4 regions of the Novosphingobium sp. YAF33 genome follow, and region 1 is predicted to be linked to each of the others. Evidence: riboswitches for the same ligand, from Rfam matches in the RefSeq annotation. Region 1 holds a riboswitch; each other region holds the start of a gene.
What was found. A riboswitch is a leader RNA that binds a small molecule or an ion and turns the genes downstream of it on or off. The one in region 1 is predicted to bind cobalamin.
Positions count from the first base shown of each region.

Region 2: linked by a shared signal. The riboswitch ahead of AB4Z00_RS02215 (cobyrinate a,c-diamide synthase) and the one ahead of AB4Z00_RS25360 (TonB-dependent siderophore receptor) in region 1 are both predicted to bind cobalamin.
Region 3: linked by a shared signal. The riboswitch ahead of AB4Z00_RS04455 (cobalamin biosynthesis protein CobG) and the one ahead of AB4Z00_RS25360 (TonB-dependent siderophore receptor) in region 1 are both predicted to bind cobalamin.
Region 4: linked by a shared signal. The riboswitch ahead of cobW (cobalamin biosynthesis protein CobW) and the one ahead of AB4Z00_RS25360 (TonB-dependent siderophore receptor) in region 1 are both predicted to bind cobalamin.

Region 1 covers NZ_JBFRCW010000024.1:17,854-22,736, forward strand. Annotated here, with positions in the region: gene AB4Z00_RS25360 (TonB-dependent siderophore receptor) at 1-2,029, opposite strand, end outside; cobalamin riboswitch at 2,210-2,454, opposite strand; gene AB4Z00_RS25365 (alpha/beta hydrolase) at 3,018-3,251, shown strand; gene AB4Z00_RS25370 (MFS transporter) at 3,412-4,554, shown strand; gene AB4Z00_RS25375 (DUF1328 domain-containing protein) at 4,696-4,863, shown strand.
Region 2 covers NZ_JBFRCW010000001.1:485,096-489,978, forward strand. Annotated here, with positions in the region: gene AB4Z00_RS02210 (TonB-dependent receptor plug domain-containing protein) at 1-844, opposite strand, end outside; cobalamin riboswitch at 1,019-1,209, opposite strand; cobalamin riboswitch at 1,356-1,579, shown strand; gene AB4Z00_RS02215 (cobyrinate a,c-diamide synthase) at 1,753-3,075, shown strand; gene paoC (aldehyde oxidoreductase molybdenum-binding subunit PaoC) at 3,065-4,883, opposite strand, start outside.
Region 3 covers NZ_JBFRCW010000002.1:6,555-11,437, reverse strand. Annotated here, with positions in the region: gene AB4Z00_RS04465 (glycerophosphodiester phosphodiesterase family protein) at 1-1,147, opposite strand, end outside; gene AB4Z00_RS04460 (DUF899 family protein) at 1,434-2,153, shown strand; cobalamin riboswitch at 2,276-2,503, shown strand; gene AB4Z00_RS04455 (cobalamin biosynthesis protein CobG) at 2,680-3,813, shown strand; gene AB4Z00_RS04450 (precorrin-8X methylmutase) at 3,814-4,443, shown strand; gene cobI (precorrin-2 C(20)-methyltransferase) at 4,440-4,883, shown strand, end outside.
Region 4 covers NZ_JBFRCW010000004.1:356,945-361,827, reverse strand. Annotated here, with positions in the region: gene cobN (cobaltochelatase subunit CobN) at 1-1,243, opposite strand, end outside; gene cobW (cobalamin biosynthesis protein CobW) at 1,389-2,438, opposite strand; cobalamin riboswitch at 2,628-2,870, opposite strand; gene AB4Z00_RS10920 (histidine phosphatase family protein) at 2,903-3,484, opposite strand; gene AB4Z00_RS10915 (CbtB domain-containing protein) at 3,681-3,908, shown strand; gene AB4Z00_RS10910 (CbtA family protein) at 3,919-4,683, shown strand; gene AB4Z00_RS10905 (MarR family winged helix-turn-helix transcriptional regulator) at 4,718-4,883, opposite strand, start outside.

The sequences.
Region 1 (4,883 bases):
CGCGCTCGGCGTATTTTTTGTCGAACAAGTTGTTGACGTTGACCTGCAGCTTCACGTTCTCGGCCAGCGGATAGTAGGCCAGCAGGTTCACCGTTGCGTAAGAGCGGATGTAAGGCGCGGTCGCCGCAGTGCCGGCGATGCGCCCACCGACGTAAGTGACGCCTGCACCCGCGCCGAGCCCCTTGAGGGCGCCTTCCTGCACTTCGTAGACGTTGAGCAGGCTGGCCGAATGGCGCGGCGTGTTGGGCAGGCGCTGGCCGAGCCGCAGGCGATTGTCTCTGGTCACTTCGGCATCGGCGAAGACATAGCCGCCCACGATCCGCCATGCCCTGGTCAGGTTGCCCGTGATCGAGAAGTCGAAGCCCCGGCTGCGCACTTCGCCGGCGGCGATACTGTAATCCAGATTGTCCGGGTCAGTGGTCGCGACGTTCTGCTTGGTGGTGTGGAACAGCGCCGCTGTCGCGCTCAGCCTGCCGTCCAGCAGTTCCAGCTTCACACCGGCCTCGTAGCTGGTGCCGCGTTCCGGCGCGATGACATTGCCGTTCACGTCCGCTGCGGTGTTCGGCTTGTTGGAGCGGGCATAGCTGCCGTAGACTGAAACTTGCGGGGCCAGCACGAAGACCGTCCCAAGGCGCGGCGTAAATACCGTCTGCTTGAACGCAGAAGTGACCCCGCTGCGCAAGTTCAGGTTGTCGCTCTCGTATCGCTCCAGTCGTCCGCCGACCAGCAGCTTCAGCCAGGGTAGCAATGACACCTGGTCCTGGGCGTAGCCCGCGAATGTGCGCGTCTGGGTGCGGATGCTGGTGAACGTGCCGTTCAGCGGCGGGATTGCGGAGCCATAGACCGGCGCGAAGATGTCCAGCGTGAAGGGCGACAGCGTCGGGCTCGAATTGCGGATGACCTCGGTATAGTGGAAGGCCTCGAACTCGGCGCCCAGCAGCACTTCGTGCTCGACGCTGCCGGTGGCGAACTGGCCGGTCAGGTTCACCTGTGCATCCAGATCGCGCCACCGCAAGGTACGCTCGCTATAAGTGCGCACCAGGGTGCGGCCATCTGCGCGCAGACTGGAGGCCTGGATGCCGGGGCCGCCCAACTCGCCATTGTAATACTGGGCGCCCGCCCGCAGCTTCCAGCCAGGCGCCAGCTTGTATTCCGCGACGAGGCTGCCAAGGCCATTGCGCACGCGCCACCGGCCGACGGACGGCTCGCCGAAGAACCGTGAAGCGGGAATGGCGATGTCGAGCTGATTGCTGAAGGCGGGATTGCCGCGGTCCAGCGGGGTCTTCACCTGCACGAACTCGCTGCTGAGAATGAACGTCAGGTCCGGCGAGGCATCCCAGGCGACGACCGGCGCAACCACGATGCGGTCGGACTGGACATGATCGCGGAAGCTGTCGCCACCTTCCACGGCCGCGCCGAGGCGGTAGCGCACGGTCTTTGCGCTATCGATGGGACCGGTGGCATCGACCGTTCCGCGCCAACCGCCGAAGCTGTCGATCCGGCCGCTGACGGTCTGGGCCATCCTGTCGGTAGGTACGCGCGAAACAATGTTGAACGTGCCGCCCGGATCTCCGCGACCATATAGCAGGGCAGCAGGGCCACGCAGCACCTCCACGCGCTCGACGGCGATGGAGTCCGGTGCCGGCGGATAGCCGCGGTTCATCGGAAAACCGTTGCGGAAGTATTCCGAGGTTGTGAAGCCGCGCAGGTTGTAGTCGGTGAGACCAGTGCCCCCGAAGTTGTTGCCGCGCGTGATGCCGCCGGCATAGGCTAGCACGTCCTCGACACGGTTCGCTTGCAGATCGTCGACCACCTGCCGCGTCAGCACGGTCACGGACTGCGGCACTTCGAGTAAGGGCGTGTCCGTGCGCGTCGCGCCGCTGGAGCGGGTGACGTTGTAGGCGCCGGTCTTGCCCGTGACGACGATCGTATTGTCGGCGGGTTCGGTCTCGGCAGCACTCGTCATCGTGGGAACCGCCGATAGTGCGAGGCTTCCTGAAAGCAGCGCGGTCTTGGTATTCTGTCTCAATGCAATCCCCCGAGGCGTCGAGCAACACCGGGCAGGAGGCGTCCGCGCGAACGGTCGGCGCGCGCAGTGGCCGGACACCCCAAAGGCGGCTGACGCACGACACCGATGCGGCCTCCGCCGCATTCTCGTCGCTCAGACGGAGAAAACTGACCGTGCCAAGACCATCCCCTGGGTCAGGCAAGAGCGACCGGTGCGACGGCAGGTCTCCTGGCTTGCGGGTCACAGCTTGATGCACGGCCTTCCCAGGCCTCGCAGGATTTAGCGTCCGGCCCAGTGGCTGGCGGCTCGGGCATTTCCCGTCCGCACATGTGCATCGCGCTCGCCGCTCACAGTTGCAGGGACAGCCTCGGATTCAAAGGCGCGGAGCCCTCTCACCGTGTTCCCTTTTAAGCCTTTTTCAAGGCACCGACGCGATCAGCCCGGGAGCTGAAGCGCCCAGGCCCGGTTGGCGATATCTGTGATGATCTCAATTCGCAATAGCATAAGCGCTGCCTGGAATGTCGGTATCCGTCGGCGGCGATGCTTTCGGGAATGATCGTCTGGGCGAACGCCGGATTTCGAACTCACTGCTCGCGATAGCGCAGCGCTTCAGCCATGGTCTCACGTTGCATTATTGAATTTCACTCAGTGCTGCATGTTCATCTTTCAGGCTAATGGATGATGGCGCCCGCGCCTAGATGGTGGCCATGACGATTTTCGTTGCCACACCCACCGGCCTCGCGCCGCCTCGATGCGCAAATTGGCGCGCTGCCTACCAGGCGCATGGCGCCTGAAGCCAATGGCCTTCTCAAAGACAAAGCTCACGGTCGAAGGGCTCGCTTCCCAATGGAGACATCCCATGCCCAGACATGAGCGGTTCGGACACCAGGTCTGGCACCAGGCCTAGGCGTCTTCAGGAACCACCCGGCGCTCCATTCTTCAACTCTCTGCCGGCGCAGCTGCACCTGGCTTCCTTCCCTTCACCATCCCATTCGCGGAGGCACAAGACATGTCCAACGGCACAGATAATTTCTACGTGAGTGACCGCGTCACGATCGATAAAGTCACCTTCAGAAACCAATACGGCATGACCGTCGCCGGCAATCTCTTCATGGCCGACGATCTGGATCGAGGCCGCCGCCACGGCGCCCTTGTCGTAGGCCATCCAATGGGCGCGGTGAAGGAGCAGAGCGCGAACTTCTATGCCACCAGGATGGCGGAGCAGGGCTTCGTCACCAATTGATCAGGCGCCCCGGCGAGCGGTGCCTCTGCCGTGCTGCCGAGCATCGACATGTCACGCAGCCGCAGATCCGCGCATTCAAGGTGAAAGCATGCATGTTTCGATAACCACGACCGCGGATGACGCGGGGCCCGGCGCTGCACCATGGAGTGCAGTTCTGGCAATGACACTGTGTGCTTTCGTGCTGGTGTCGTCGGAGTTTCTTCCGGTGAGCCTCCTTACCCCGATGGCGCGCGACATGATCATCAGCGAAGGGCAGGCCGGACAGGCCATTGCCGCGTCCGGTCTGTTCGCTGTTCTGACCAGCCTTTCGATATCTTCGCTCACGCGCAAGCTCGATCGCAAGCTTGTGATCCTGTGGTTGACGGGGCTTATGATCGTATCCGGCGCCATCGTCGCCTTCGCCCCGAGTTATCCGGTGCTGCTGGCCGGGCGGGCCGTTCTCGGAATCGCAATCGGCGGTTGCTGGTCTATGTCGACGGCAGTGCTCATGCGCATCTCGAATGGTGCGTTTCTTCCACGGGCCATCGCGACGCTTCAGGGCGGCAGTGCATTGGCGACGGCCGTGGCGGCGCCGATGGGCAGTTTGCTCGGCTCTGTCGTGGGCTGGCGCGGCGCATTTTTCTGTCTTGTTCCGCTCGCGGCGCTGGCGCTGATATGGCAGGCAGTCAGCCTCCCCAAGCTCCCTGCGCAGCACGGATCGCGGCAAGCGAGCGTCATCACCCTTTTGAGCAAGCCCGGCATTTTCATCGGACTGATCGCCGTAGCTGTCCTGTTCATGGGGCAGTTCGCCCTCTTCACCTACCTGCGCCCGTTTCTCGAAACCGTCACCCATGTCGACATATCCTGGCTATCGATCATCCTGCTGCTGATCGGCCTGTCGGGTCTTGCCGGAACGGCCGCCATAGGGCCGCTCGTCGCAATGAACCTGCGCAGGGTGCTCGTGGTCATACCGGCCTTGATGGCTGGCGTTGCCCTTGCATTGGCAAGCTTCGGTGGCTCGTTCTGGCCGACCGTCCTGCTGCTTGCGGCATGGGGCCTGATTGCCACACCGGCGCCGGTAGGATGGTTTACCTGGCTCTCTCAGGTGCTTCCCGATGATGCCGAGGCCGGCGGYGGATTGATGGTCGCTGTCATTCAACTGGCCATCACGCTCGGCGCGACCATGGGCGGCGCCATCTTCGATGCCACCGGCGTGCGCGCCACTTTCGAGGTCAGCGCGGCTCTGCTGGTCCTTGCCGCATTCCTCGCCGCAATGGCTGCGCGTCGAGCCGGGCAACGATGCGAACTCTCGCCAGTCTCCTGACCGATCAACAAGGACATCTACATGCGCGATATCACTGCCGAGGTTTCGTGGAACATCGGGACAGCTTGAAAGTTCTAAAGAACGAGCTGCTGCGAACATGTCGGCGCAGCGTTGGTGTAGTTAGTCTAAGGGAGAGCACTCATGTTTCGCTGGGCAATAATTTTTGCTGTCGTCGCATTGATCGCTGCGCTTCTGGGTTTTGGCGGCGTTGCAGGCCTCTCGGCCAGCCTCGCAAAGGTCTTCCTGCTGGTGGCGGCCGTAATCCTGGTTCTCGGCTTCTTCTTTGGTCGTGGCACAAGGGTACCCTGAAGCTTGTCGGCTCTATGAAA
Region 2 (4,883 bases), on a different contig from region 1:
GCGCGAAGATCACCCCGGCATAGCCCGACCATTCGCGCGTCCGGCCATAGGCCAGGGAGTCGCCGGAGGTACCGTCGAACGCGTTCCGCGAATCCGACCAGTAGCCGCGCAGATCCAGCGAGATGCCGGGCGCGACGCGGTAAGTCATCGTGCCGCTGGCCGCGCTGCGCCGGTAGCCGTCGTCCTCCTTGCCGTTCGCGCGCGCGGAGATGCCGTCCGTGGCGAAGCGCGAGGCGGCAATGCGCCAGTCGACGGCCTCGGAGGTGCCGCCAAGACCCGCGCGGGCCGAGACGGTGTCATGGGTTCCTGCTTCCACCGCGAAGCTGCCTTCCAGCGGCGCGGCCGCGCGGCGAGTGCGGACGTTGACGACACCGCCGATGGCATCGCTGCCCCAGAGGATCGATTGCGGACCGCGCAGGATCTCGATGCGATCGGCATCGTCGATCAGGAAATTGGCAAAGCCATAGCCTCCCGCCGTCGATGAGGCGTCCGACAGGCGCATCCCGTCGATCACCATCACCGTCTGCCCGGCATCGGCACCGCGAATGCGCAGCGACGTGGTGGTGCCGTAACCGCCGTTGCGCGACATGCTGATGCCGGGCGTGCGCAGCAGCACATCGGTCAGAGCGATCGGCTGGGCCGCAACGATCTGCGCCTCGTCGAGCACGGTGACGGTATCGGCCACCCGGTCGGCCGCAACGGGCGTGCGCAGGGCGGTGACCACGATGCGTTCGTCCAGAGGCACTGCATCGGCCTCCTCGGCCAGGGCCGCGAGCGGGTGCAGCGCCCCTGCAAGGGCGAGCGCGAGAGCCAGGGGGCTGGCGGCGGGAATTCGGCAGTTCACGGCATGTCCTTCGCACGAGCATCGACCCGGCCGGGTCGGCACGCATGCGAAAGGCAGGGCCTCTGCCGCCCATGCAGCGGACGACGCCCCCCTCCCGCGCGGCGCGTGCCGGCACGGCAATGGCTGTCGTTGCGCGAGGAATGGCCCCGTTCGCCCGGCTCACCCTGTCCGGTCGAAGAACGACGGCGTCAGGCAGGTCTCCTGGCTCACGGGTCAGTGCCATTTCGGCCGCCTTCTCAGGGACTTGCATCCCCAATGGCGAATTGGCCGCACGGCTCGCCGCTTACAGTTGCAGGGGCAGCCCGGGCATTCACCCGCGTTCCCTTTTGATCCCCTTGCGGGGAACCTGTCGCTGGAGCGCCCCTATCCCGGTGGGGTGCCGCGTGCAAGAGCCCGGCGCTTGCGCTGGTCATGTCCCGCGCTTGCGCTGGTCATGTCCGACGCTTGCGCTGGTCTTGTCCGACGCTTGCGCTTGCCTTGTCCCGCGCTTGCGCTCTCTGGCGAAGTACCATAGGCCCGCCGGGCCAGGGGTGCCCGCAAGGGCTTAATCGGGAAGTCCGGGCCAGAGGGGTAATTCCGCTGGAATCCGGCACTGCTCCCGCAACTGTAACCGGGGATGCGCCCCGCCAGCACGCCATTGGCACCGCGCGGTGCCGAGAAGGCGGCGGAAGGCGCGCCGATTCCAAGAAATCGGGCCCAGGAAGTCAGGAAACCGGCCCCCAGCCGTCGATCCTTCGCGCGGGCGGGATGAACCGGGCGGACGGGGGCCATGCCCGATGCGGAGCGCTGCTCCCCGCGGACCCGGTCTTTCGCGAGACGACAAGCCGTACTTGCGCCCAGGAGGATCGAACCGTCATGCCGCCCTGCCCCTTCCGCCTTTCGGATACCGCTCCGTCCGGACGATATTCGTGCCTGCCCGCATGACGGCCTGTCCCGCCCTGCTGGTCACCGCGCCCTCGTCGGGACAGGGCAAGACCCTCGTCACCGCCGCGCTGGCCCGCCGCCACCGCCGCGCCGGGCGCAAAGTGCGGGTGTTCAAGTGCGGGCCGGACTTCCTGGACCCGATGGTGCTGGAAAGGGCCAGCGGCGCGCCCGTCCACCAGCTCGACCTGTTCATGTGCGGAGAGCGGGAATGCCGCGCCCTGCTGCACGAGGCCGCGCGGGACGCCGACCTGATCCTTGTCGAAGGGGCGATGGGCCTGTTCGACGGCACCCCCTCCTCCGCCGACATTGCCCGCCTGTTCGGTCTGCCGGTCATGGCGGTGATCGACGGGGCATCGATGGCGCAGACGTTCGGTGCGCTGGTCCACGGCCTTTCCACCTACCGCGCCGACGTGACCCTGGCCGCCGTGCTGGCCAACCGCGTCGGCAGCGCGCGCCATGCCGAACTGCTGGAGCGCGGCATGCCGGACGGCGTGGAATGGCTTGGCACCCTCCGGCGCGATGCCGGGCTCGGCCTGCCCGAACGGCACCTCGGACTGGTGCAGGCCGGGGAGGTGGCGGATATCGAGGCGCGCATAGACCGCGCCGCCGACAGTCTGCCCGAAACCGCGCTCTGGCTGCCCGAGCCGGTGCCCTTCCCCGCCCCGGAAGCCGCCGAAGCGCCGCCTTCCGCGCTGTCAGGCCGCCGCATCGCCATTGCCCGCGACGAGGCATTCGGCTTCATCTATCCCGCCAACCTCGCGTTTCTGGAACGGGCCGGGGCGCGGCTCGCCTTCTTCTCGCCGCTGCGCGATGCCATGCTGCCCCCTTGCGACGGCTTGTGGCTACCCGGGGGCTATCCCGAGCTGCACCTGGACGCTCTTTCCGCCAATCGCCCGATGATCGCGGCGATCCGCGCCCACTTCCAGGCAGGGCGGCCGATCCTGGCCGAATGCGGCGGCATGCTTTACGCCTCCGAGAGGCTCGAAAGCACCGACGGCGCCAGTGCCGCCCTGCTCGGCCTGCTGCCTGCGCGGGCCGTGATGCAAAGGCGGCTGGCAGCGCTGGGCATGCAAGAGATGGAACTGGGCGGTCATGTCGCGCGGGGCCACACGTTCCACTATTCGCGGCTGGAAACGTCCCTTTTGCCCACCGTCAGCGCCGTCACGCCGGACGGGCGGCCGGGCGAACGCCTGTTCCGCCACGGACCGCTCACGGCCAGCTACATGCACTTCTACTTCCCCTCGGCGCCGGAGCTGATCGCCGACCTGCTGACCTGCCAAACCGCCGACCTGGGATTCAGGCGATAGCCGGCAGCTTCGCAAGGTGCTTGTCCAGCGTGAGCGGATAGTCCCGCACGCGCACCCCCGTGGCGTTGTAGACCGCGTTGGCCACGGCCGCGCCGACGCCGCAGAGCCCGAGTTCGCCCACGCCCTTGGCCTTCATCGGCGAGACCTTGTCGTCCGCCTCGTCGAGGAAAACCACGTCCTGGTGCGGAATGTCGGCGTGGACCGGCACTTCGTACCCGGCAAGGTCGTGATTGACGAAGAACCCGAAGCGCTTGTCGACGGCCAGTTCCTCCATCAGCGCGCCGCCCACGCCCATGGTCATGGCGCCGATCACCTGACTGCGCGCCGTCTTGGGATTGAGGATACGTCCGGCCGCGCAGACCGCCAGCATGCGTCGCACCCGCGTCTCGCCGGTATAGGCGTCCACGGCCGCTTCCACGAAGTGCGCGCCGAAGGTCGACTGCTGGAACTTCTTGCCCAGGTCGCCCCACTGCATCGTCTCTTCGGCAACGATCTCGCCAGACTTCGCCGCCTCGGCCAGGGCGGCGGAGCGGTTGCCCGCGCGCACTTCGCCATCGGCGAATTCCGCGGTGGCGGGGTCCATGCCGAGCCGCTGCGCCGCGGCTTCGCGCAGCTTCACGCAGGCCGCATAGACGCCAGACGTGGAGCTGTTGGCGCCCCATTGCCCGCCGGAGCCTGCGGAGGCCGGGAACGAGGAATCGCCCAGCTTCACGCGCACTTTCTCCACCGGCAGGCCCATCATCTCCGCCGCGGTCTGGGCGATGATGGTGTAGGAGCCGGTGCCGATGTCGGTCATGTCGGTCTCCACCGTGACCACGCCGTCGCTCGACAGCCGCACGCGCGCGGCCGATGTCATGTTGATGTTGTTGCGGAACGCCGCCGCCACGCCCATGCCGATCAGCCAGCGCCCGTCACGCATCTTGCCCGGACGCGTCTGGCGGCGTTCCCAGCCGAAGCGCTTGGCACCGTCCTCCAGGCATCGCACGAGGTTGCGCTGCGAGAAGGGCCGCTCGGGATGCTCGGGATCGACTTGCGTATCGTTGAGCACGCGGAACCGCACCGGGTCCATGCCCAGCTTCTCGGCCACTTCGTCGATGGCGATCTCCAGCGCCATGAGGCCGGGCGCTTCGCCGGGTGCGCGCATGGCATTGGCTTCGGGCAGGTCCAGTTCGGCCAGCCGCAGGGCAGTGAGGCGATTGGCGCCGGCATAGAGCAACTTGGTCTGCTGCGTCGCCGATTCCGGGCCGCCGCCGGGAAGGTCGCCGGACCAGCTTTCATGGCCGATCGCGGTGATGCGCCCGTCCTTGCCGGTGCCGATGCGGATGCGCTGGATCGTGGCCGGGCGGTGCGTGGCGTTGTTGAGCATCAGGGGCCGCGGCATCGCGATCTTCACCGGCCTGCCGCAGGCCTTCGCGCCCAGCGCCGCCATCACCGCATCGGCGCGCAGGAACAGCTTCCCCCCGAAACCACCGCCGATGAAGGGCGAGCGGACATGGACTTTCTCCGGCGGCAGCTTGAAGGTGGCGGCCAGCTCCTTCTTGTTCCAGGCGATCATCTGGTTGGACGTCCAGACCGAGAGCGCATCGTCTTCCCACCAGGCGATGGTGGCGAAAGGCTCCATCATCGCGTGGTTCTGGTCGGGCGTGGTGTAAGTCTGGTCGAGCTGCACCGCGGCCGAGGCGAAAGCGCCCTCGAAATCGCCGGTATGGGTGTCGGCATCGCTGCCCGTCAGCGGCTGCGCGCCGGGCTTCGCCTTGGCGAGATCGAAACGGCCGTTACCGCGCTCGTATTCGATCCGCACGGCATTG
Region 3 (4,883 bases), on a different contig from region 1:
GTCCGAGGCCGGGATCGTCGGTGAAGAAGGAATCGACACCCGCCGCGATGAAGCGGCGCATGAATTCTATGCAGGCCTTGTCCTGACGCGCCGAATCGCCGCCCGGGCCGCGGAAGTCCGTGGGCAGGAAGCTGTTTTCCGGTCGTACCGTCCAGGTCGAGACGAGCAGGCCGGCCGCATGGGCATCGCGCACCAGCGTGCTCGGCTTGCCCAGCGGGCCGGACTTGCCCGTGGCATCGCCGAAGGGAATGATCCCCTGGAGCACGGGGGCGATCCACTCGGCATAAGTCCTGACTTCGGCCAGACCGGCGGGCGTGAGCATCTGCTTGAACGTGAGGCTGCCCCCGGAGGCGGCGACATCGGCGGGGTGCATGTCCAGAGGCACGGTCAGTTGCAGGAGCTGCAGGCTGCGATAGGCGGCGATGCGCGGGCGCAGCCACTTGAGATTGGCCACCTCGAAGCTCTGGACGATCACCGGGGCCGTCGAGAGATAATGGCTCGCGGCCACGCGGTCGAGGAAGCGCTGTTCCTGCGGCAGGCCGATCCCGGCGAAATAGGTGGAGTGTTTGATCTCGGGAATGAGGCCGATCTTGCGGCCGCGCGCGGCGGATTCCGCGGCCACGAAGTCCGCGATTTCCTCAAGCGTGAGCAGTTGGAACTGGCCGTCGTAGCTCTTGCTTTCGGGGCGCATGGCGCCGAGCCGTTCGACTGCGCGCAGGGTCTTGATCTCTGCGAGGGTGAAATCCTCGGTGAACCAGCCGGTGACCTTTTCCCCGTCGATCGCCTTGGTCGTGCGGCGCTGGGCGAATTCGGGATGGTCCGCGACATTGGTGGTTTCGGCAATGTTGTTCTCATGCCGGGCGATCAGGGCACCGTCCTTGGTCGAGACGAGATCCGGCTCCACGAAGTCCGCGCCCTGGTCGATGGCCTTGGCATAGGACGCCAAGGTGTGCTCGGGCCGCAGCGCCGAACAGCCGCGGTGGCCGATCACCAGCGGCTTCTTGCGCGCGCCTCCAGTTTGCGCGACCGAATTCTGCGGCGCCGCCAGTGCGGGGCCTTGGCCGAGAAGCGTGGCGGCGCCTGCCCCAGCGCCGGCAAGGAGCATGCCGCGGCGGGACAGGGTGGTTTCGGTCGGGTGGTGGTTCATCGCGGTAATCTCCGGGCTCAAGGCAGGGATCGCGGGCAGCGTACCCCGTGCAGAAGCGCGGCGCTGCGGCCATGATCCCGCCTCCTGGCGGGGCGGCAGGGTGGGTCATTTGCGCGACTAGCCCCGGATCATGACAGCACGGGGTCGGAATATCGCCTTGCGTCAGGGGCTTGCCGCGTTGCCGGAAGGGGGCGGCGATTTGCCGCAGCTTTGCGTGAACTCTTGCCCTCGTTCGGGCGTTCAGGCTGCGAGCGTCAGGGGAGCAACCGGAGGGAGGAGCCCGATCATGGAACATCTCAGTTTTCCTAACGAAAGCGCCGAATACCGCCGCGCGCGCAATGAACTGCTCGATGCCGAAATGGCCCTGCGCCGCCAGACGGAAACGGTTGCGGCGATGCGCCGGGCGCTGCCCCCCGGCGGGACGATCAAGGAGGACTACGTCTTCGAGCGCATCGGGGATCATCAGCGCCCGGAGCAGGTGCGGCTGTCGGAACTGTTCGCGGGGAAGCCCAGCCTGATCCTCTACAGCTACATGTTCGGTCCCGAGCGCGACGAGCCCTGCACCGGCTGCACGCATCTGCTCGACGGGCTGGACGGGGCCGCACGGCATGTCCCGCAGGCTGCGGCGTTCTACGTCGTCGCCCGTTCGCCTTTGGCCCGTCTGGTGGCCTGGGCGCGTGAACGCCGCTGGCCGCATCTCCGGTTCCTATCGGCCGAAGGCAGCAGCTACACACGGGACTATTTCGGCAACACGGCCGGCGTAACCCCCGCCATGCGCCAGGAACGCGGGTACGAGGACGGCAAGGACTGGGACGAGCCGATGATCAACGTCTTCCGCAAGGATGGCGGCGAGGTTCGGCATTTCTGGGGCGGCGAACTGCTCTACGCCCCGGAGGAGCCGGACCAGCACCATCGCTCGCTGGATGCTTTGGACCCGGTCTGGGGCTTGCTGGACCTGCTGCCCGAGGGACGCGGGGATTTCTTCCCGAAGCTGAGCTACCGCTGACCGGGGGGCTCTAACCGCGCTCCCAGCGCGCGTCCCTGTTTGGACGTGGCTCCATGAGACTTGCGGATCGGCATTTCCTGCGTTAGCGCCCCGGTGCCCGCTCGATCCGTCAGGATCGGCGGGCAAGATCGCGCCGGTGCCTCGAACGAGGCTTAATAGGGAACGCGGTGAGAGGGTTCGTCCCTCGAATCCGCGGCTGTCCCTGCAACTGTGAGCGGTGAGCAAGATGCCGTGGCTTCCCCCGGGAAGCCGGCCACTGGATCGCGGGCGCCCGGCGCCACGGTCCGGGAAGGCCGAGCATCGCGCTTTGACCCGCAAGCCAGGAGACCTGCCGGCGCATCGGTCGCTCTTGCCCTGGCCCAGGGATAGGCCAAGGCTCGGTACTCCGCGTGAGCGACGAAGCCGTGCGGCTGGGGCTGCATCGGCGCGCAGGACGGGCGTTCATCGCGCCCGCCCGTCGTTGCGTGCGGACCGACGCCCGTCGGCAAGCCCCGGTCATCGTCGCTGCGCGCGAGAGGATGATGCCGTGCGGCAGGATGAAACGCGCGTCCCGATGACAGGCTTCGCCTTGCGCGGATGGTGCCCGGATGCCTGGCGTCCGATGATGGCCGGAGACGGGCTGATCGTGCGCGTGAAGCCCCGGCTGGCGCGCCTGACCGCGGCCGAGATCGCGGTGCTTGCCGATCTGGCGCGCCGTTTCGGCAGCGGTGCGATAGACATCACCAATCGCGCCAATCTCCAGATCCGCGGTGTCCGCGAGCAGGGCTGGCAGGATTTGCTGCGCGCCCTGGTCGACCGGGGCCTGGTCGATGCCGACGCCGGTCTGGAGGGGCGGCGCAACCTGCTTGTCGCACCCGGCTGGGATCGCGGGGACGATACCGCGCGGATCGCGGAAGAACTCCTGGGCCGTCTGGCCGAGTTGCCCGAATTGCCCGGAAAGATGGGCATCGCGGTCGATGCCGGCCCCGTCGCCACGCTGCTGGACAGCCCTGCGGATTTCCGCATCGAGCGCGCGGAAGCCGGCGGCCTGCTGCTCCGCCTCGACGGGCGCGAGAGCGGGGTTTCCATTCCGCTGGAAGAAGCCGCAGACCGCCTGATCGCGCTGGCCCACTGGTTCGTGGAGACCGGCGGCGCCGCTGCCCGCCGGGCCTCGCGCCACACGGCCGCTCTTCCGCAATGGGCGCGGGGGGATAGCCGTCCCGCCGTCGGAGCCGCTGCGCCGCATGGCTACGGGGTGCCGTTCGGGCGGATCGAGGGGGAGGCACTGGTGCGGCTGATGGCAGCGACCGGCGCTGCGGCGCTTCGCGTTACACCTTGGCGGCAGCTTCTGGCGGAATCCGACGTGCGAGAGCCGGTGGAGGGCTTCATTCTCGATCCCGGCGACCCGCTGCTGCGCGCCGATGCCTGTCCGGGCGCGCCGACATGCCCGCAGGCGACGGTCGAAACGCGCGAACTGGCGCGCCGGTTGGCGCCGCATGTGTCCGGGCGCCTGCACGTTTCCGGCTGCGCCAAAGGCTGCGCGCGCGCACGGCCGAGCGACGTGGTCCTGACCGGGCGCGACGGCGCCTTCGACCTCGCCCTCCGTGGCCGCGCGGGCGACCCGCCGACGCGGGGCGGCCTTTCTCCCGACCATGTCCTTGCCCATTTCGGAGCCTCATGAATGGCGCATATCTACGAAAAGGATGGCGCGGCCATCTATCGCCAGTCGTTTGCGACGATCCGCGCCGAGGCGGACCTCGCGGCTTTTCCCGCTGACGAGGAGCGCATCGCGGTCCGCATGATCCACGCCTCGGGGCTGGTGGAGCTGGCGCGGCACATCCGCTTCTCGCCCGGATTCGCCCGCGCGGCGATGGCGGCGCTGGAGGCGGGTGCGCCGATCCTGTGCGATGCGCGCATGGTGGGCGAAGGGATCACCCGCGCCCGGCTTCCCGCGGACAATGCGGTGATCTGCACGCTCCAGGATCCGCAAGTCCCGCAAATGGCGCAGGCGATGGCGAATACCCGCTCGGCGGCGGCGCTCGAACTCTGGCGGCCGCACCTTGGCGGGGCGGTGGTGGCCATCGGCAATGCGCCCACCGCGCTGTTCCACTTGCTCGACATGCTGGAGGACCCCGATTGCCCGCGCCCGGCAGCGATCATTGGCTGTCCGGTCGGCTTCGTGGGGGCGGCCGAGTCCAAGGCCGCCCTATGGGATACCTGCCCGGTGCCCTGCTGCATCGTCGAAGGAAGGCTGGGCGGCAGCGCGATCACCGTGGCCGCGGTCAACGCCATCGCGAGCAGCGCGGAATGAGCGTGGGAACCGTACACGGCGTCGGACTGGGCCCCGGCGCGCAGGACCTGCTGAGCGTTCGCGCCGACCGATTGGTGCGCGGAGCCAGGCATGTCGCTTACTTCCGCAAGGCCGGCCGGCCCGGTCAGGCGCGGCGGATCGTCGAGGGCATGCTCCGCGCCGATGTCGTCGAGCATGCGATGGAATATCCGGTGACCACGGAGATTCCGCTGGGAGACCCGCGCTACAACGCCTGCCTTTCCCGCTTCTACGCAAGCTGGACCGAGCAACTGGCGAAGCTTGTCCGCGAGGGCGAGGATGTCGTGGTGCTCTGCGAGGGCGACCCCTTCTTCTACGGCTCGTTCATGCACCTCTATACCCGCCTGGTCGAAGCAGGGGGCAATGCGGGGCCGGCACCGGTGCCGGTCGCCGTCGTGCCGGGGATCACCGGAATGTCGGGC
Region 4 (4,883 bases), on a different contig from region 1:
GCGCGGCGATTATGGCGGCGGTACTGGCGGGGGTGTCGAGTCCGACGCCGTTGCCGATGCGCCCGTCCCGGTTGGGGTAGTTCGCCAGCACCAGCGCCACGCGGCGCTCGGCAGGGGCGCTGCGACGCAGACCGGCCCATCCGGCGGCGAGGTCGGCGACGAAGGCCACGCGGTCCGGCGCGACGCGAGGGACGACGATGCCGCATTGGGTCACTTCGTCGAAGCGCTCTGCCGCCTTGAACGCGACGGCGCGAGTGAACACGCGGCCGTCGACTTCGGGCAGCGCCACATTCATCGCCAGATCGCGCGGGCCAAGACCGCGCGCGGCGCCTTGCCAATCGGCTTCCTCCACACCCGCGAAGGCGACTTGCAGGATCGGGCAGTTCGCCTTTTCCAGAATGCCGGGCTTGCGGTCGTCGCCTGCCGAGGAAGATGCGAAACTGGTGGCGTTGACGATCACATCGGGCGCCACTTCGCCGAGCAGGCCGCCCAGCCAATCTACGGCGAAAGGTTCGCGCAGCGCGCGGACGTGTACGGCGCCGACATTGAAGCCGCGTTCCCGCAGCGCCGCGATCATGGCGTCCACCGCGTCGAGCGTGCCTGCGATCATCAGCGCGCGGTAGAACACCAGCAGCGCCAGCGGCCGGCCTTCCACCCATCCGGCCTGCACATCGGCAAGGCCCGCCCGCTCGGTTCCCGCGAGATAGAGCCCTGCATCGGCCACCGGCACGGGATCGTCGGGTTCGCCCGCATCAAAGCCGATTGCCTGCGCGGCGGTGCGCAGGAAAGAGAGGGCATTGGCGGTGCCGCCCTGCCGCAGATAGTCGCGCAATTTCTCACGCGTTTCGGCGGGCAGGGTGGACGCGCGGTCGAGCGCCGGATCGGCTTCTCGCCCGTCGGCGATGGCGGCGAAGGCAATGCCGTTTTCGCGGGCGACGCGGGCGATCTCGTCGATGCCGTAGTCCCAGTAGCTCTTGCCGCCGAGCAGGATCACGCAGACGAATTTGGCGTGCGCGATCACCTTCTCGACATAGAGGTCGATCGAATAGGGGTGGCGCAGTTGCAGCAGGTTGGCGAGGCGTACGCTGGGAGCATCGGAGGGCAACCGCGCCGCCGCGCTCGCAAAGCAGGCCAGCTCACTGTCCGCCACAGTGAGGATCACCATGTCGCCGGGAGACTGGTCGAGGTCGATCGCCTCCTCGCCGTTGGAGATCGTCCCCGGCGTGGCGGACAGCAGGTGCATCAGGCGTTCCCCCCGACACCGCGACAGAACTCTTCCTCGTCATTGCGAGCAAAGCGAAGCAATCCAGGGCGGCTCTGCATGGCTCTGGATTGCTTCACCCGCTTTGCGGGTTCGCAATGACGAAGTGGGGAGGGGAGCCTATGCTTCACGCTGCCACGGCGCCGAGAACGTCTGCCAGCCCGGCCTCGATGGCCGCGCGGTTCAGTCCCTTCTGGCCGATGACGACAAGCTGGGTGCGGCGCGCTTCCTGCGGCAGCCAGGCGCGGTCGTAGAAGTGCTGGATGCGCGGCCCCACGGCCTGCACGACAAGGCGGCTCGGCTTGCCGCCGACCACGACCATGCCCTTCACGCGCAGCACGTCATGCTCCGCGATCAGGTCCTTCAGGCGCGCGAGCAGGGCGTCGAGATCGGCGACATCGCCGCCCGAGACGACGAAGCTGTCGAAGTCGTCATGGTCGTGATCCTCGTCCAGCCCGTCGATGTGCGAGGGGCGGGAATCGAGGTCGTCCTCGGCAGCAGCGGTGATGCCCAGCAGCGCGGCGATATCGACCGCGCCGTGGTCCGCGCGTACGATCTTCACGCCGGGGCGCGTTTCGGCCAAGACCAGCGTTTCGACATGGGCGAGGGCATCGGCATCGACGAGGTCGGTCTTGTTGAGCACGACCATGTCCGCGCAGCCGAGCTGTTCCTCGAACAGTTCCTCCAGCGGGCTTTCATGGTCCAGCATCGGATCGGCGGCGCGGGCTGCGGCAAGCGCGGCCTCGTCCGTGGCGAAGCGGCCGGCGGCCACGGCATCGGCGTCGATCAGCGCGACCACGCCGTCAACCGTCGCGCGGGTGCGGATATCCGGCCACTGGAACGCCTTCACCAGTGGCTTTGGCAGGGCAAGGCCGCTGGTTTCGATAATGATGTGGTCGGGCTTGTTCTCGCGGTCGAGCAGCTTCTGCATGGTCGGCAGGAAATCGTCGGCGACGGTGCAGCAGATGCAGCCGTTGGCCAGTTCGACGATGTCGTCTTCCGGGCAGGCCTCGTCATTGCAGCCCTTCACCAGTTCGCTGTCGACGCCGACGTCGCCGAACTCGTTGATGATGAGCGCGAGGCGGCGACCCTTGGCGTTCTGGAGCAGGTGGCGGATCAGCGTGGTCTTGCCGGCGCCGAGGAAGCCGGTGATGACGGTGGTGGGAACTTTGCTCATATCTCGTCTCCCGCGCGCCAGCGACCTGAAACGGCGGGGCGTCCCGTCGCGGGCGCGACGATGGCGGCACGCCGCGACGGACCGGCGCACGGGCGCCCGACGCGATATGCCGCTGCGGCCCCGGCCGCATGCATCACGTCGCTCAGACGGAAGAGTTACCGTGCCTTGGCCATTCCCTGGACCCGGGCAAGAGCGACATCGACGCCGGCAGGTTTCCTGGCTCGCGGGTCATCACGCGATGCACGGCCTTCCCAGGCCTCGCATGACTTAGCGTCCGGCCCAGTGGCTGCGGTGGGGGGCTTGCCCCGCCGCGAATGTGCATCGCGCTCGCCGCTTACAGTTGCAGGGACAGCCGCGGATCGGGACGGCGAACCGTCCTTACCGCGTTCCCGTATTAAGCCCCTTGCGGGGCACCGGCGCGATCTTCGTCCGGTCGCCAGAAGGCATCCCGAACCCGGAGGCGATTAGCCGGGGACGCCCCGCACCGCAAGACCCAGAGACTGCAATCGCCAACTCCGGTTGAAGGAAAGAACGGTGCAGGAGAGCGGCGCCACATCGATGGCGAGCGCTGCGCGCAGCGGCAGTTCCAGCGCATGGGAGATGGCGGCGCGGATCGTCATCGGGTGCGTGATGGCGCAGGTCGGCGCGTCGGAGCCGGCAACGCGGTCCATCCATGCACCGATCCGCGTGCGAACCTGATCCAGTGTTTCACCCGCGGGCGCGCCTTGCGCGGGTTCGGCCAGCCACCGGCCGAGCTGTCCGGGATCGCTTGCCTCGATCTGCGCGAAGGACAAGCCTTGCCACTCGCCATGATCGATATCGGCAAGCGCCGGTTCGGTTCTGGCCGTGAGCCCCATCGCCGAGGCGGTCTCGGCAGCGGCGCGGGCGGGGCTGGCCTGCACCGCGGCGTGGTAGCGTTGGGGCAACCTGGCCAGGGCGGCATCGCGTCGCCCTGCCGCATCCAGCGGTTCCGCCGGCTCGGGAAACCGGCCTTCGCGGCTCGACGCCGTGGCGGCGATGCAGATCAGCAGGAGGGTTGTCGCCAAGGGTAAATTCCGTGGGGTCGTTGACGCCGCGGCCCGCGCGGTCCTAAGGAAGCGGCGTCGAGTATCGAAGAAGCCGGTGAGAATCCGGCGCGGTCGCGCCACTGTAATCGCACGGGAACCGTCCCGTCGAGAGCCAGACCTTCCTTCTTGGCAACAGGTTTTCCGGGGACGCGCAATCCCGCCAAGGAGCATGACAATGGCTGTTTCCACCGCAGTTTTCGACGACGCTTTCATTCCCGTGCCGGGCGGTAACGCCATTCCCCTGGAAGACATCGCGCCCTGGGCCGTGCTCGGCACGCTGCTGGCCGTCATCTTCATCTATTTCGTCAGCACCGAGCAGGGCGCCTTCTCCCTGTTCCAGGGCATGTACGTCCACGAGTTCGTCCACGACGGGCGTCACCTCCTCGGCTTCCCCTGCCACTGAGGCGCTGCACATGACCAGGGACTTGCTCTGGCGCGGGATGCTTGCCGGCATTCTGGGCGCGCTTCTCGCCACGCTTTTCGCGCGGGGCTTTGCCGAACCGCAGATCGATCTGGCGATCGGTTACGAGGAAAGCCACTCCGCGCATGATGCCCCGTCCGGCCACGCCGGGATGGCCATGCCCCACACCGGCACGCCGGCCGAGCCGCAGGAAGAGGAACTCGTCAGCCGCGATACGCAGAAAGGTGCGGGACTGGTGACCGCACTCGTGCTGTACGGCGCTGCGGTGGGCGGGATCTTCTCGCTCGTCTTCGCTTACGGCTACGGCCGCATGGTAAATCTGGGCCCGCGCAGCTTCGCACTCATGCTGGCCGCGCTGACATTCGCGCTGGTGGTGGTGGTACCGGCGATCAAATATCCCCAGACCCCGCCAGCCGTGGGCAAGCACGAAACCGTGGCCCTGCGCACTGCTGCCTATTTCGGCATGATCGCGCTGTCGCTCGGCGCCGCCGTCGTGGCAGCGCGTATCAGGAGCGCCCTTGCACGACCGGGACGCGGTTTCGATGCCACGCTGCTCGGTCTTGTGATCTATCTGGGCCTGGTGGGCCTCGGGCAGTTTCTGCTGCCTGCCGTTAACGAGGTTCCCACGGACTTCCCGGCCGTGCTTCTGTGGAACTTCCGCGTGGCCTCCATCGGCACGCAGCTGGTGCTATGGGCGACGATTGGCCTCGCTTTCGGACTTTGGGCCGAGCGCGTGCTGCAGAAGGCAAAGTCCTGATCGTTCAATCGGTTGGAGTGCAGAGCTGCCTGGTTCAGGAACTCTGCACTTTGGCCACGAGACGGAGCGGCGCACGGCTCATCTCGTTGCCCGCCTGCGTGGCTTTCTGGAGCACTCTCAAGAAGACATCGCGCTCTTCCCGCGACAGGTGGACGACGAGATCGTCCTGAACCTTGTCGACCCAGGGCTCCGCGATATCG